DNA from 2 places in the Shewanella sp. SR44-4 genome. Region 1 is predicted to be linked to the other one. Evidence: predicted binding sites of a transcription regulator. Region 1 holds the regulator's gene; the other holds the start of a gene.
The links. The regulator sigma-54, encoded in region 1, starts transcription at its own class of promoters, with help from an activator protein. The targets are predictions, from matches to a motif close to GTTGGCACGNNNNTNGNNT.
Positions count from the first base shown of each region.

Region 2: H5125_RS07715 (flagellar assembly protein FlgT) is a predicted target of sigma-54. The motif match lies at 6,841-6,859, and genes of this name have one in related genera.

Region 1 is NZ_JACJDU010000001.1:55,988-64,175, reverse strand. Features, by position in the region: gene kdsC (3-deoxy-manno-octulosonate-8-phosphatase KdsC) at 1-164, shown strand, start outside; gene lptC (LPS export ABC transporter periplasmic protein LptC) at 161-721, shown strand; gene lptA (lipopolysaccharide transport periplasmic protein LptA) at 708-1,289, shown strand; gene lptB (LPS export ABC transporter ATP-binding protein) at 1,286-2,017, shown strand; gene H5125_RS00240 (RNA polymerase factor sigma-54) at 2,160-3,644, shown strand; gene hpf (ribosome hibernation promoting factor) at 3,670-3,957, shown strand; gene ptsN (PTS IIA-like nitrogen regulatory protein PtsN) at 3,960-4,403, shown strand; gene rapZ (RNase adapter RapZ) at 4,400-5,263, shown strand; gene H5125_RS00220 (HPr family phosphocarrier protein) at 5,284-5,559, shown strand; gene mgtE (magnesium transporter) at 6,071-7,435, shown strand; gene H5125_RS00210 (hypothetical protein) at 7,956-8,108, shown strand; gene H5125_RS00205 (transposase) at 8,128-8,188, shown strand, end outside.
Region 2 is NZ_JACJDU010000012.1:1,082-9,269, reverse strand. Features, by position in the region: gene H5125_RS07745 (efflux RND transporter permease subunit) at 1-2,330, opposite strand, end outside; gene H5125_RS07740 (efflux RND transporter periplasmic adaptor subunit) at 2,327-3,448, opposite strand; gene H5125_RS07735 (TetR/AcrR family transcriptional regulator) at 3,693-4,343, shown strand; gene H5125_RS07730 (DUF6268 family outer membrane beta-barrel protein) at 4,493-5,425, shown strand; gene H5125_RS07725 (LPP20 family lipoprotein) at 5,508-5,954, opposite strand; gene H5125_RS07720 (FlgO family outer membrane protein) at 5,951-6,661, opposite strand; gene H5125_RS07715 (flagellar assembly protein FlgT) at 6,931-8,139, shown strand.

The DNA.
Region 1 (8,188 bases):
CCGTAGGACTAGCCGTTTGTGTCGGTGATGGTCATCCGTTTGTCAAACAACAGTGCCATATGACAACCACCCTCAATGGTGGCCACGGCGCACTGCGTGAACTCACCGATTTATTACTATTAAGCCAAGATAAATTTGCCAGTGCTCATGGTATGAGTATATGAGTAGAGTCACGCTAGGTATTATTGCTTTTTTTGGGCTTGCTTTTATATTGTACTGGCAAGCACAAGTAAAACGCAGTGAAATGGATGCGGTACAAATACGCGGTATTGAGCGCCCAGATTTTGTTGCAGATAACCTACGCACTACAGAATTCAACCAACTAGGTTTCGTCGAAAGTCGAGTCAGCGCCGAACACATGGAGCATTACGCCTCAAGTGACATCACTCACTTTACCAAACCTATTTACCTCATTTACCCTGAAAACGGTAAAGCACAATGGCAATTAAGTGCAGACCGTGGGCAATTGAATAAAAATACCAGCAAAGTCACATTAGAAAATAATGTTATTATTGATGCCATTGATATAGAAGAACCCCTGCAGTCACTGAGTACCCAAGCTATTTCGGTGGATTTAACCACTATGATAGGATCCTCACAAGAGATGGTGTACATCAAAGGTAAAGGGTTTATTATTCAAGGTTTAGGCCTACATGCTGACTTGAATTCGCAAAAATTATCGCTACTAAGCCAGGTAGAAGGAACATATGAGCCACATTAATCGTCTCCACACTCGCGCCAATGTTATGTTATTAAGTAGCATACTTTGTATATTGAGTTTGCCTGCCATAGCGAAACAAGGGGATCTGAAACAAGAATTGAAAATCGCTTCAGTCAGTCAGTCTGCCGACATTAAGAATAATCAAATTGTTTTTAATGGTCCGGTAACGATTGTCCAAGGCACGATTAATATCAATGCAGATCAGTTACGGGCGTTTACCCCTGAAAACACCACCAGCAAGAGATTAATTGCTACTGGCACCCCAGCTACATTTTCACAAGAATTAGATGACGGTAAAATTGGTACCGCAAGTGCTAACGAAATTAGCTATGACCTTGCCACTACTACACTCACATTGACTGGCAACGCCAAATTGGATCAATCTGGTAGCCAGGTTACCGGTAATAAAATCAAGTACAACATCAGTGCTCAAGAGCTGATTGCCGAAAGTACTGGTACAGGACAAGATCGGGTAATCACCATCATTCAACCAGAGAATTTCCAAGACGAGTCAGCGCCAAAGCAAAAACTCCCTGAAATTCCTGTTAACAAGCAGATCAAACCATGACCCAAATTACCTTAACCGCTGAAAATCTAGCTAAAAGCTATAAAGCTCGTCAAGTTGTTAAAGATGTGAGCTTAACGGTTAAAACCGGCCAAATTGTCGGTCTTTTAGGCCCTAATGGTGCAGGTAAAACCACCACCTTTTATATGGTTGTCGGCTTAGTAAAAAGCGATAAAGGCCGAATATTGATTGACGATGACGACCTTACTGCCGATCCAATGCATTTGCGCGCCCGCAAAGGTATAGGTTACTTACCACAAGAAGCCAGTATTTTCCGCAAGCTCACCGTTTACGACAACATAATGGCCGTACTGCAAACTCGCAAAGAGCTCAGCACAGACCAACGTATTGAACAGCTTGAGCACCTACTCGAAGAGTTCCACATTACTCACATACGCGACAGCCAAGGTATGTCGTTATCGGGTGGTGAACGTCGTCGAGTTGAAATTGCGCGCGCTTTAGCTGCTAATCCAAAATTTATTTTGCTTGATGAGCCCTTTGCTGGTGTTGATCCTATTTCGGTCATCGACATTAAAAAAATCATCCAACAACTTAAAAATCGCGGTTTAGGGGTATTAATTACCGACCATAACGTACGTGAAACGCTAGACGTTTGTGAGCGAGCCTATATCGTCAGCCAGGGTAATTTAATTGCCGAAGGCACACCTGATGAGATATTAAGTAATCAACAAGTTCGAGCTGTGTACTTAGGTGAACAATTCAAGCTATAGTTACTTTACTGGCCTTTTAGTCTAGCTAACTCATTTCATTGAACGATACCTAAACAACGTTAAATGTCATTGATGTTTATGGCAATCCATTATAGTTCGAGATTGTCATTTTTATGGAAAATCATCTAGGGATAAGCGGTAAATGAAAGCGTCACTCCAACTTAAAATGGGTCAACACTTAACCATGACCCCACAATTGCAGCAAGCCATTCGCTTACTGCAATTATCGTCATTGGAGCTACAGCAGGAAATCCAACAAGCATTAGATTCAAATCCATTGCTTGAAATAGAAGATGAGTTTTCTGAAGCAAAAGACTCCTTAAAAGAAAACCGCGACCAAGCGGATACAGACTTTAGTGACAACAGTATTGTTAATGTCGAAAAAGACACTTCCACCGTCGACATAACAGAATCCATGACCAAAGAAACCATGGATGATTTAGCCATGGATACCACATGGGATGAAGTATACACAGCCTCACCTATGTCAGGTTCAGGCAGTGCAAGCATGCGCGATGACGACATGCCCTTTCAAGGTGAAACCACCGAAGGTCTGTACGAACACTTAGAATGGCAAAAAAATCTCACTCCATTTTCAGACACCGATCTCGCCATTGCCACCGCCATTATTGATGCCATTGATGAACGCGGTTATCTAACCCAAAGTACCGAAGATATTCTCGAAGCCATGGGTGATGAAAATGTGGAACTCGATGAGGTTGAGGCGGTATTAAAACGCGTTCAACACTTTGATCCTGTGGGTGTTGCAGCACGTGATTTAAGCGAATGCCTATTTATTCAATTAGCGCAATACTCTAACGACACACCCCATATCGATAATGCCCGTTTGTTAATTAAAGGCTATTTAGAGTTAATTGCTGGCCGTGATTTCAGATTATTGATGCGTAAAACAAAACTAAAAGAAAATGAGTTACGTGACGCAATCACTCTAATCCAGACACTCAATCCTCGTCCGGGCTTATTAATTACCCCCATGGATGATGAATACGTGATTCCCGATGTCACAGTATTAAAGAAAAATGGCCGTTGGGTAGTAGAGTTAAACCCAGACAACATGCCTAAAATTGGTGTTAATCAGCAATATGCAGCCATGGCTAGAGGCAGTAAAAACCCGTCGGATAGTCAATTTATTCGAGGCCATCTGCAAGAGGCTAAATGGTTTATTAAAAGTATTGAAAGCCGTAATGATACTTTACTTAAAGTGGCAAATTGCATTGTGCAATTTCAGCAAGGCTTTTTTGAATATGGCGAAGAAGCCATGAAGCCTATGGTGCTCAATGATATCGCTGAAGCCGTAGAAATGCATGAATCGACCATTTCACGAGTCACCACACAAAAATATATGCACACCCCTCGTGGCTTATTTGAACTAAAATACTTCTTCTCTAGCCATGTCAGTACTGACGATGGCGGGGAATGCTCATCAACGGCCATTCGTGCTTTTATCAAAAAGCTGGTTGCCGCAGAAAACCAGAAAAAACCACTGAGTGACAGTAAAATGGCTCAGCTTCTGGCAGAACAGGGCATAAACGTTGCTCGTCGTACGATAGCAAAATACCGTGAAGCAATGATGATCCCGCCCTCAAACCAACGTAAGAGTTTATAACCTACTAGGCAATGGAGGATTTTTTATGCAAATAAGTCTGACTGGACGTCATGTCGAAATAACAGAATCTTTACGTGAATACATCCACAGTAAATTTTCAAAGCTTGAACGACACTTCGATCAGATCCATAATGTACACGTTGTGCTCAATGTAGAAAAATTACAACAAAAAGCAGAAGCCAAAATCAACATTAATGGCGCAGAAATTTTTGCAATGTCAGAAAGTACTGATATGTATGCTGCAATAGACGCCCTGATCGATAAACTCGACCGTCAGGTAATTAAACACAAAGAGAAGAATACAAAACACTAACGATGGAACTTTGTACCATTCTGCAGCCGGAATGCACTACCTGTGCCACACCGGGCAGTAAGAAAAAAGTACTGGAACTCATCAGCAATTTAGTCGCTGCCCAGTACCCAACCCTGTCTTCGCAAGAGGTTTTTGAAAGCCTGTTAGCGAGAGAGAAAATGGGTAGCACAGGTATAGGAAATGGCATTGCGATACCTCATGGTAGATTAACGACCATCGATCACCCTATCGCGATATTTATTAAATGTGAAGAAGCCATTGCCTTTGATGCAATCGATAAGCAACCCGTGGATCTTTTATTTGCTTTGTTAGTCCCTGCAGACCAGTGCCAACAACATTTAGGCACGTTATCGAGCATGGCCCAAAAGTTAAGCGATAAGCAAATATTGAAACAGCTTCGTAAAACTCACGACGCAACAGAACTTTATCAGGTTATTACTGCATGAAACTAGTTATAGTATCGGGACGTTCAGGCTCAGGGAAATCCGTTGCCCTGAGAGTATTAGAAGACCTAGGATATTATTGTGTTGATAATTTGCCTTTACCACTCATTGGCACATTATTAGCCCAGCTTAAAGGCAGTAATGATTTGGTTGCGATTAGCGTTGATGTTCGTAACATTGCAGAACAAGGTAAAGTGCTTCAAGACCAATTGGCACTACTTCAAAATGACACTGAAATTATCAGTTTCTTTTTAAATTCCAATGACAAAGTATTGCTTAAACGTTACAGCGAAACACGTCGATTACACCCGTTATCTAAAAATCATATTTCACTGCAAGAAGCGATAAAACTAGAAGGCCGTTTACTTGAGCCTATCGCAAAAATTGTTGATCACTATATCGACACTTCTGCGCTAAATATCTACGAATTAAGCGACCAAGTTAGGCAAATATTATTAGGCAGTGTTGATAAAGAGTTAGTGATTAACTTTGAATCTTTTGGCTTTAAACACGGCATGCCGACAGAAGCAGATTTTATGTTTGATGTACGCTTTTTACCCAACCCACATTGGGAAATAGAACTGCGTCCATTTACGGGTTTAGACGAGCCCGTACAAGAATTTTTAGGTCGTCAGCCATTAGTTAATAAATTTATTTGGCAAATTGAAAACCTATTTGAAACTTGGATGCCGCATTTAGAACGTAACAATCGCAGTTACCTTACCATCGCGATTGGTTGTACTGGTGGTCAGCACCGTTCGGTATATATTGCAGATCAATTAGCAAAACGATTTCGACAAGGCAGTAAACACACAGTTAATGCTCGCCACAGAGAATTAAATATCAGTGATACTAATAACTAAGTGAGCATAGGATCGCGTCAATGATCAAACTTGAACGCCAAGTGACCATTTCAAATAAATTGGGGTTACACGCCCGTGCCGCCACAAAACTCGCGATGTTAGCGGCGGATTTTGATGCTAACATCACCTTAACTCAAGGCGAAAAAAACGCCAGCGCAGCTAGCGTACTTGGGCTATTAATGCTTGAAAGTGGTATCGGTAAAATGATTACGGTGACAGCTCAAGGCCCAGATGCTGAAGTGGCATTAAACGCAGTGTGCGATCTCATTAATGCTAAATTTGATGAATCTTGTTAATTTTTTAATCGCATTGAATTTATAAATAGCCTGTAATGTGTGAATAGCTGCAAGTTACTCATGCTTTAAGCCACCGTCATCCTTATTTTATGCGGCCTCTAAATGACTAGGCCATACTAACCAAACTGTCACGACATTGATGATCACCAGTAGACATCAGTCCCTCAAAAATATTAGCCCTTAGGTTTATCTCTCGCAGTTGATACCAATCTCATTAGTATCAGTTCATTCTGCGGGAGTTAGCGTTTAACATGATAAAGACATTACCGCTTCTAGCAACGGATCCAGTGCAACTCTGTTTCCGTGACGTGGTACGTCTATAGTATGTAAAGCAGCATTGGCTGCTGCAGAATTTCACCGCAGAAGTCATTTAAGTATTTTATTTCTGCATTTCATTGTCTTACGTAAAGACAGCTATTTCTGCATTTATACGCCTTGAACTGTACAACCTGAGAAACCCAGAATAATGACATACTGAATAATATAAGTATGACGAATAGGAAGTAGATATATGGGTAAAGAGTACCTAGACAATGAGATAACAGAACAACGTCTCAATCAACTCGTTCAAGCACTAGACAGTGGTCTGTTTGTCCATGCCCGTAACATGCTACATACCATGTCACCTAACGATGTCGCCCTTATTCTCGAATCATCACCGCCCAAAAATCGTCAGGTGTTATGGCAACTCATTGACCAACAATATGCTGGGGAAATTCTTGACGAATTAGGTGAAGAACTTAAAGATTCACTTATTAGCAGCATGACACCAGAGAAGCTTGCCCAGGCCACAATAGGCATGGATACAGATGACATGGCCTATATTCTTCGCAGTTTACCCGATAATGTTTACAAGAAAGTGCTCAAATCAATGCGAAGCCAAGACCGGGATAGAGTAGAGCAAGCATTGCGTTACCCAGATGATACTGCCGGCAGTATCATGAATACTGATACCGTCACCCTAAGACCAGATGTCAATATCGAAGTGGTATTACGCTATTTACGTCAACGGGGAAATTTACCTGATACGACTGATACTTTATATGTTGTGGATCGCCATGATCATGTTTTAGGCGGAGTAAGATTAGCTGATTTACTCACATGCGATCCAAGCGTAACGGTCCGCAGTATTATGGACACAGAATTAGAAAGTATTCCTGTAGAGATGTCCGATAAAGATGTGGCGCAAAAATTTGAACGGATGGATTGGATATCTGCCCCAGTCGTCGACAGCCAAGCAAAATTGCTTGGTCGAATTACTATCGATGACGTTATTGATGTCATCCGCGAGGATGCCGAACATTCAATGATGGGAATGGCAGGGATGGATGATGATGAAGATACCTTTGGCCCTGTGCTTAAAAGCACTCTGAGACGCTCTCTATGGCTAACCATCAATCTATTTGCAGCATTACTAGCCTCATCTGTCAGTAACATGTTTGAAGGTACCTTAGAGCAATTCGCCACCATCGCAATTTTAATGACCATTGTACCGAGTATGGGAGGCGTTGCGGGTAATCAAACCCTAGCACTCGTCATCCGCGGGATTGCACTTGGGCATATTGGCCAAAGTAACTCACGCTGGTTAATTGGTAAGGAATTAAGCATCGGATTATTGAACGGTTTAATGTGGTCTGTATTGGTCTTTTTTGCGGTATGGCTTTGGAAAGACGACATCGCATTAGGTGGATTAATTGGCAGTGCCATGCTGATTAATATGACGGTAGCAGGCTTTGCTGGCGCCACTATCCCCATAATGTTAAAAAAGCTAAATATCGATCCTGCGTTGGCGGGGGGTATGGTGTTAACGACGGTAACCGATGTCGTTGGCTTATTTGCATTTTTGGGCCTAGCTACATTATTTTTAATGCACTAAACCATTGATTTAAATCGTACATATCATGTCGTCCAACGAAATTGCGCTATCTAGTGCAATTTTACGGACGTCGGCGGCGTCGCTATACACATAAGTCTTTTTCACACATAAGCTCATTTACCAAGCGCTTAGTACTCTGATCACTTTTGCAGCTATGTCTGCAGCCTCACTTTGTTAACGTTTTTCAAACCATCAACTGGCAACAACTCATTCGGTGAAAACCTTGCCTTCATCTTGTCATTAAGGTGACCTTTTTTTGCCATATTTGTCATCCATACTGCGCTACGACAATCACAACCGTAATGTGTTGCCGGCAGCACATGCTCACCACATTAGTGCAATTGCACCAATCTGGTTGGCGACGCAAAAATAACAAAACTACAGGTAATAGTTAATGCACTGATAAATAACAACTAAAAATATTTATCAAAGTTGGCACAAGCTTTCCATATAAGAAATACGTACCTACTAAGTAGTAGTTTATTTTTTAAGCAGTCCATTGTAATTGTAGGAGATAGCGATGAATAAAATAACCGTAACACGTAGCATTATATCGATAAATGTCATGGTCAATAATGTCATTGCACAATGCCGTCAAAACATTTTTTTCTTAGCACATCTCGGTTGCAGTCAGTGGGATGAAGTTGAAACTCGCTCAGGTAAACATAGATAAATCGGAAGGAAATTATTTGATGAATATGTCAAATGCAAGACAGTATCCAATCGACTTACAAAGACAAGTGATTAATGAGG
Region 2 (8,188 bases), on a different contig from region 1:
CCCGATGGTGACACCAGATTAATCTCGGCTAAACGAGTGGCTTGTTCGCGGCTGTTGTCGCCTAAGCGAACCCGTATTGGCAGTGATTCTGTTTGCTCTAAAATACTGCCACCAATGATCCCAGTAGTCGCCATTTGAATTTGATTAGCAATGTCGCTCAAACTTAGGCCACTCATTAAGCTGGCGTCTTCATTCACTTGTAACCACACTTTTGGAGCGCCAGAACTGAGGGTGGCACGAGTATGAATCACATCTGGTGTGGCGACTAAAATACCACGTACTTGCTCACCTAATGTTTTCAGAGTATCAAGATTAGGGCCATAAATTCGCAGCTCAACCGGAGCGTTAAAGGGAGGCCCTTGTTCCAGTTTTCGCACTAAAATCTGTGCTTGTGGAAATTGGGCATCAAACTCTTTTTGTAATTGTAAAATTAACCGATTGGCAGCGGCATAATCGGTCACTTTAATCATCGCTTGGGCGTAATTGGTTGCCCCTTGTTGCCGTTGAGTTAAGTTGTAATAGAAAGAGGGCGTATTACCGCCAACAACCCATGTAGCTGCAATAATATCGTCAATCTGTTGCAGCTTTTTATCAATCAGTTTGACCTGCTCGAGAGTGTTATCAATACTGACATGAGGTGCCAGGTAGACTTCAATTTGGAACATGTCGCGATCAGACGGAGGGAAAAATTGTTCAGTCATTTTGCCCGCGGCAAAAAAGCCAGCTATCGGTAATATTCCAATTACGATGGCGGTCAGTATTGGCCGAGATAACGCAAACTGTAAACTGGCGGTAAATGCTTGGCTAATTCTTGGGAATGCCATCCCTTGCTGATACCAAGCCGTTGGTTTTTCACTGCGACTGAATCGACCCGCAAGGCCAGCAATAATGGTATGAGAAATAATATATGAGCCGAGTAAGGCGAACATGACCGAAATGGCAATGCCACCCACAAACTCACCCGCAGCTCCAGGCATTAATACAATAGGTGCAAAGGCTAGCATGGTGGTAATAGTCGACCCTGCTAGTGGTAGCCATAAATGGTGTAAGGTTTTTGATACCGCTTCCAGTTTGCTCATACCTTGTTGACGGCGTTGCGCAATGGCATCAACAATCACAATCGCGTTATCGACCATAATCCCCAGCGCAACCACTAAACCTGTTACCGACATTTGGTGGATCGGTAGTCCAGTATATTTCATGCAGGTGAGGGTAAATAATGCGGTTAATGGTAATGATATCGCCACAATCACTGCATTGCGCAGTCCTAATGTTAGCATCAGAACCACTAAAATAATCACAAATCCTTGTAGCAGATTAATCACCAAGTCACCTAATCGATCACTGGTATAGCTTTGTTGGTCGAATAACCATTGCACCTTAATATTGGCCGGTAAATTAGCTGAAAAATCATCTATGGCGCTGCTTACATGCTGTTGCCACACATCGACTCGATTATTGTTGAGCATGCGTGCAGACACCAAAACGCCTTGCTGACTGTCGATTAAAGCGATACTCGATGCCGGAGTCTTGGCTTGGCGGCTAATATTGGCCACATCCCCTAAGCGAATAATTTGACCATAGTCGTCTACTTTTAACGGCACTTGGCGGATACGATTCTGCGAATCTAACTCACCAGAGACTTCAACTAAGGCTCTAAATTGGCTGTTATTAACTTCACCGGCTGAAATTTTGCTGTCGGCATTATTTAAAATAGCGGCAATACTGGCGGGGGTTAAATGCAATTGACTGATTTTATTGCCATCTAGCTCAACTAAAATCTCTTCTTGTGGTGCGCCATAAAGTTTAACAAAATCAGTACCACTGAGCAGTCTTAGACGGCTTTGTAATTCTTTGGCATAACGATTTAGAATATCGGTTCTTACAGGGCTATCGTCAGCCCAAACAAGTCCTAAAATGGCGGTATTGGCATAACCTAGTTGATCATCTAATACACTATTTTGTGCTTCTACTGGCAACAATGATTTACTGTCGGCGATAAGATCTCGAGCGCGCGACCACACCGGATCCGTCTCTGTGACCGTGTCTTTTAATTCTAGCTGGATAACCGAAATCCCGGGGCGAGAGGTCGACTGGACTAGCTTTAAATCTTCTAAACGGCGTAATTGATTCTCTAATACCTCAGTCACAAGTGCTTCAACCCGCTCTGCAGATGCACCAGGGTATTGAGTGATAACAGACGAAAATCGGTTAGTAATATGTGGATCTTCGGTGCGAGGTAGGCTTGAAATGGCACCTAATCCGGCAACAATTAATAATGCGATAAATAAACTGGTTAGGCGGCCATTTTCTAAAAATGCTTTAATCATAATGCCCCCGTTTTCTCAGCTTGAGCGAGAGTGACTTTCTGGTTAACGACCAATTTATGTAATCCTTGCGATACAATTAAATCGGTTGGTTTTATGGCACCTTGAATATACGCTTGTTGTTCATTGGTATAGATAATCTCTACATCGCGGCGCTCAATGGTATAAAAACCTTGCTCAGCCTCAACTAAGGCAAACACGTTCCATAATCCGCGCACGCCATCGGTTAATGCCGACATAGGCACCCAATAACCAAGTGCTTGCACGTCTTGTTGATACGCCAAATAAGCTATTTCGCCATTGATCACTCTGGCTGAGTCGGGCAAATGAATACGCAACTGAACCGTGCGACTAATGGTATTGACCTCGGCACTAATACCGGCAATTTTAGCGATAAAGGTTTGCTTACCTACACGGACATCTACCATCTGCTCGGCGGTTAACTGCTGTGCGATATCAATGGGTACTCCAATATAAGCCACAGGCTGACTGTTACCAACTAAGGTGAAAACCGGACTGCCTAGCGCAATCACTTCGCCGATATTATGAAAACGTTGACTGATTTTTCCATTGAATGGGGCCATTAAGGTTGATTTTTCAATTTTCAAATTGGTCGCACTTAAGCTGGCTTCTATACGCTTTTGGTTTGCTTGTAAGCTAATAACTTGTTGCTGGGTTTCATCGAGTTGCTGCTCAGACACATAGTTTTGTTGTTTCAACTTTAGAGTACGGGCTAAGGTGCTTTTTGCTAAATCTATATCCGCTTGAGTTTGCAATAAACTGGCTTGTAATTGCTGCTTTTCTGCGGTTAATAAATCAGTATCAAGCTGCGCTAATATTTGTCCTTTGCTCACAGTATCGCCACTGTCGACTAGGATATTATTCAGTTTACCCGCAAGCTCAAAGCCAATTCCGGTGGTATTGGCCGAGCGAATCGTACCCGTATAAGTTTGCATGTGTTGATAACGGTCGCTTAATGATAAAGGCTGTGACAATACCGTTTGGTACTCAGTTGTTTGTGAATGCTCTTTTACCTCAGAGCCACAACCGCCTAATGAGATTAAGCTTAAACCTAGCGCCCAGTATCGAATGATTGGGGTGAATGTCTTTGACGCGTACATAAGTTTATTCCTTGCAAAGCAATATATTGTGCCAATGTTGATTTATCTTAAAAACCAGTGTTAATAACAATAAGCGAACTCATTAACCGCAAATCGTGACTTGTAACTTAAATGTTAACTAGACTCGGTAGTCTAGTTTTATAAAACTAGACTGTCCAGTCTATTTTTAGTTACTATAACGCTAAATAATGAGTAGTAACGCTGACACTCGATTGTGCTTAATGGGTTAATTTACGGAACCAACATGACAAAAAAACACACATCGCTTAATAACATCGAACAGGTTAGTTTGAGCCGCAGTGAGCAAAAGCGGGCTCAAGTACTTGAGTCTGCGATTGACCTTTTTTGCCATCAGGGTTTTCCTAATACCAGCATGGACGAAGTGGCAAAACATGCCGGTGTATCAAAACAAACCGTTTACTCTCATTTTGGTTCCAAAGATGATTTGTTTGTTTCCGCGATTGAGTCTAAATGTGTTGTGCATCAACTCACTGGCGAAGCTTTAATTGATGCAGCAAATCCACAACGGGTTATTTTGCAGTTTGCTCTGCAATTTGGTGAAATGATTGTTAGCAAAGAAACAATGACAGTATTTAAAACTTGCGTAGCTCAAGCAGACACTCACCCAGAAGTGTCTAGATTGTTTTATGACGCAGGTCCCAAGCACGTACTCGGACTGATTAGAAATTACTTAAAAAAGGTCAATGAACATGGCGAATACTTTTTTGAAAATCCGCACGAAAGCGCAGTTAGATTGTGTTTAATGTTATTTGGCGAACTAAAATTACGTTTAGAGCTAGGATTAGAGATAGGTGATTTACTGACAACTAGGCAACAATATTTACAAGATACTGCCGAGATGTTTTTGCGAGCCCACCAAGTAGACGTAAAATAAGCCAATAAAAGTTGAACTTAATTGGCGCGATAACAGTATTATCGTAATTAAACTAAGGTGCTATTAACCCAACGTGCTATTAAGCCAAGGTGCAGTTAAGCCAAGTTAATAGCTAACTTATCTCATTATTTGAAGGGAAGCAGATTGATATGACGCTTTATAACGTTAACGTAATTCAGCCAAAATCATTGAGTACATCAGCTTTGTCAATTTTGCTAGCATCGGGACTGTTGTTAAGTCAGCATGCTTTAGCAGCGCCAGAACGTTCACCATTTTCGCTCACTGTGGCTCGTACATCAACGGGTACCGCTAATGTTGGGGCTGATAGCAATAACCCTAATCAGTTACAACGTGATGCTTGGAAGACCAGTTTTTCGGCCAGCATGCCACTCAATCGTCAGTGGTCAATTGGGGCAAATCTAGGCTACGATAATCTCGATTACGACTGGGATATGAACCAAAACACTCTGTTACGCAGCAGTACTGAACCTTGGTCAACCATACATCAGTACAGTGCTGGTTTATCGTTATCTTACCGTCTTGATAATCATTGGATGTTTCTTATAGCCCCCAAACTGCAATACGCCTATGCCGATACTGCATCATCTTCAAATGCGCAAAGTTATGGTGTCGTTGCCTCGGGCATGTACCGCTTTGATTCCGGCAATATGCTCGGCTTTGGTGTTGCATACTTAAATGATATTTCAGAAGTGCGCACCGTACCTTACTTAGCCGTGCGTTGGCAGATAAACGAGAAGTGGGTACTTGCTAACCCGTTCCAAGCTGGTTTTAGTGGTCCTGCAGGATTAGAGTTAAGTTATCAGTATAACCGTGACTGGAGTTTCGGTGTGGGTAGCTCAATGCGAACAGAACGTTTTTTAATTGCTGATGATGACAAAACCATTGAAGTAGAAGAATGGGTAGGCTTTGCTCGCGCAGGCTGGCAAGCAACTAGTAATGTTAGCCTTAATGCGTACGCAGGTTATTATTTTGGTGGCGAAATGGAGTTAAGTTACCCAGACGTTACGGAAGACATGGAAAACCAAGCAGCATTAGGTTTAGTGTTTAAACTGACGTTTTAATGATAAGTGTTAACCTAATATAATAAAAATGCCGCTGATATCAGCGGCATTTTTATATCAACAAGTTAGCGTAAACGTTCAATTAAAAGTAAGTAACTTCTTTTACGCGTTTAGGACGATTTTGTTGTTCGTACAACTGCCATACTTGTTTAAAGTCCAGAGCTAGCTCCGTGACATAAAACTCACCAGAAGGGTAGGTCTTAACCACTTTAGCGCCGCGAATAATACCACTCACGCTAGATTTAACGTTGTCGTCAGTTAGTAACCATTCACTTACGTCGCTATTAGCCGAAATTTTTTGTCCATATACTTGCTCAGCCAACTCTCGGTAAGCGGCAATTTTTGAAGCTTGCATCGCCATTAAAATACGATGTGATGGCTCTTTACTGGGCTGAGTCGCCAACGGGGCATAACCAATTGCCGTTAGCGTTGGGAACGAGGCTGGCGCTTCGGTTTCCCACTGAACATATTTATCTTTGCTCACACAGCCAGTGAGCAGCAATAGCATAATTAACATCAACGACTTCATAGCTTATCTCCTAATACGGTGTAACGACTGTCGCCCTTATTCTCGTGGCGATACAGTAAACCATTGCGTGATTCAATGAGTTCAGAGGGTTGTAAATAACCCGACAAACTCGATGCTGCCACAAATGATTGCACCGCTGAAAGGACGCGATTATTGGTCACATTAACCACTCGGCCGTTAAACACAATTCCTTCAGGGGTGAGGGTCATGGTTGACACTAATACGTGTGAAACCGGTAAATCTGCACGTAACAGTTCCCAGTTGCGGCTCAACATAAACTCGCCTTGTTCTGTGGCGCGCAAATTTGTCGCCACATTTAAATCGACTAAGTTAAATTCATGAGCGTGGAATGCCGCGAGTAATCCTTGTTGTAACTGTAATGCTAATTCATTGGTTGCATTTAAATTACTGGTCATCACTGGCGTAGAAATCAGCAGTGGTTGATCTGGGCGCAAGGCGTCGTTTTGTAACACTAACTCGTTAACTAACTTTTCTGCCCACACATTCACCTGGCCTTTGGGTGATATCCCCGCAGCCTGAATATCATAAGCCAGTTTATCGTGATAAACCTCATCTTCGTCGACGGTTTTGACAAATTTACCGTTATTACTAAAGGCAAGGTTATTGGCAGCATTAGGCGTTTGGGTGCATGCCGCTAACGATAACGACGCAAGCATGACCGTGGAGATAAAAAGCCTGTTAATCATAATAATTCCTCTAACAAATAATGCCGCTAGTCTTGGTATAAATGAGTCATTTAATCGCCTTGTCCATCGATAACTAAGGCCAATTATGTACTCTTTATTATTGGTGTCTTTATATCGGCAAATGCGTTCAAAGCTTTACTGTAATAGTGCAACATCGAAAATAACCACTAATATAGTGAGTCGGCACAATTTTTGCTTTGATTAAAATAGAGTAAGCTGAATTTACACAATTGTGCAAAATAGACGATTTTTTGACATTAGGACATTGTATGTTGATCCGACACAGCCCTGTTATCCGAACAAAAACCTTTAATCACCTTGCCGTAATAGCAATGCTATGCGTGAGTGCATTGTGTGTAACGTCGTCGGTATTGGCTGAACAAATTGAAGTAACTGGTAAGGCTAAAATCGTGAATGGCGATATAGATAAAGCCCGTGAAGACGCTATAAGCCAAGCATTAAATTACGCCAGTTTAAAAGCCGGGGTTAACTTTTCCAGCGAACAACAAGTCAACCAAGGTCGGCTTACTCAAGATACCTTTCAAATTCAGCGGATGGGATCGGCCAATAACGTTGAATTAATGAGTGAAATGATCAGCCAACACACCATCACCGTGGTATTACAGCTTGAACTCAGCGAACAAGAACCTAACGTTCAATGTAAAAGCCAATCACTTAAAGCCGCGATTATGTTGCCACAAGCCTATTTACAAGAACGCGAACAGTTGCGTTATGGTCAATTAGCTCACTTTGAAGAGCGGATCACCGAGCAATTAGGTAAAGCTATCAATGCACAGTCGCGATACAGTTTTGCACGACTACATGCCGATGAAAAAATTGATAACATCAATCAACTGGTCAACTTTAAAGGATATCGTATTCCCAGTTGGTTAGGCGAAATCACCGACAGCCAATATCTGCTGCAACCTGAAATCATTGATATTTCGACCGAACCTGCTCAAAGCAGTTATATGGGCTTTGTCGAGGATGATCCGTTAAGACAGTTTATATTTAAATTAACCCTTTACCACGGGATCAGCGGTGAAGTGGTGTGGTCAGAATCATTCGCCACCTCAGCGCCTTGGGAATTTGAAAGACAAGAAATCGTCTCACCTGCTAACCAGCGCTTTTGGCGGTCATCTTATGGTCAGGCGATCAGCGATATTTTACAGCAAAGCGTGATGTCGCTGGATAAGCAGTTAAACTGTCGTCCATTATTAGGCCAAATTGTCGCCAGGCAAGGGGATCGTATTATCATCAATTTAGGCCGTAAAAATGGCGTTAAAATGGGTGATAAGTTCCAAATCGTATTACAAAAGAATATCCCAGACAGATTTAATTCCATGCGTGCCATCGCCACTAAAAGTCGTGCCAATGTGGTTATCGAACAAGTTACCGAAGACAGCTCAACCGCAATATTCGACGGCATCGACAGTGCAGATAATATTCAAGTAAATGATATTGCGATTAAGAATTAATGATTAGCTCTAAGAAGTTAATAATTCAGACTCAAGAGCTAAGTGCTAA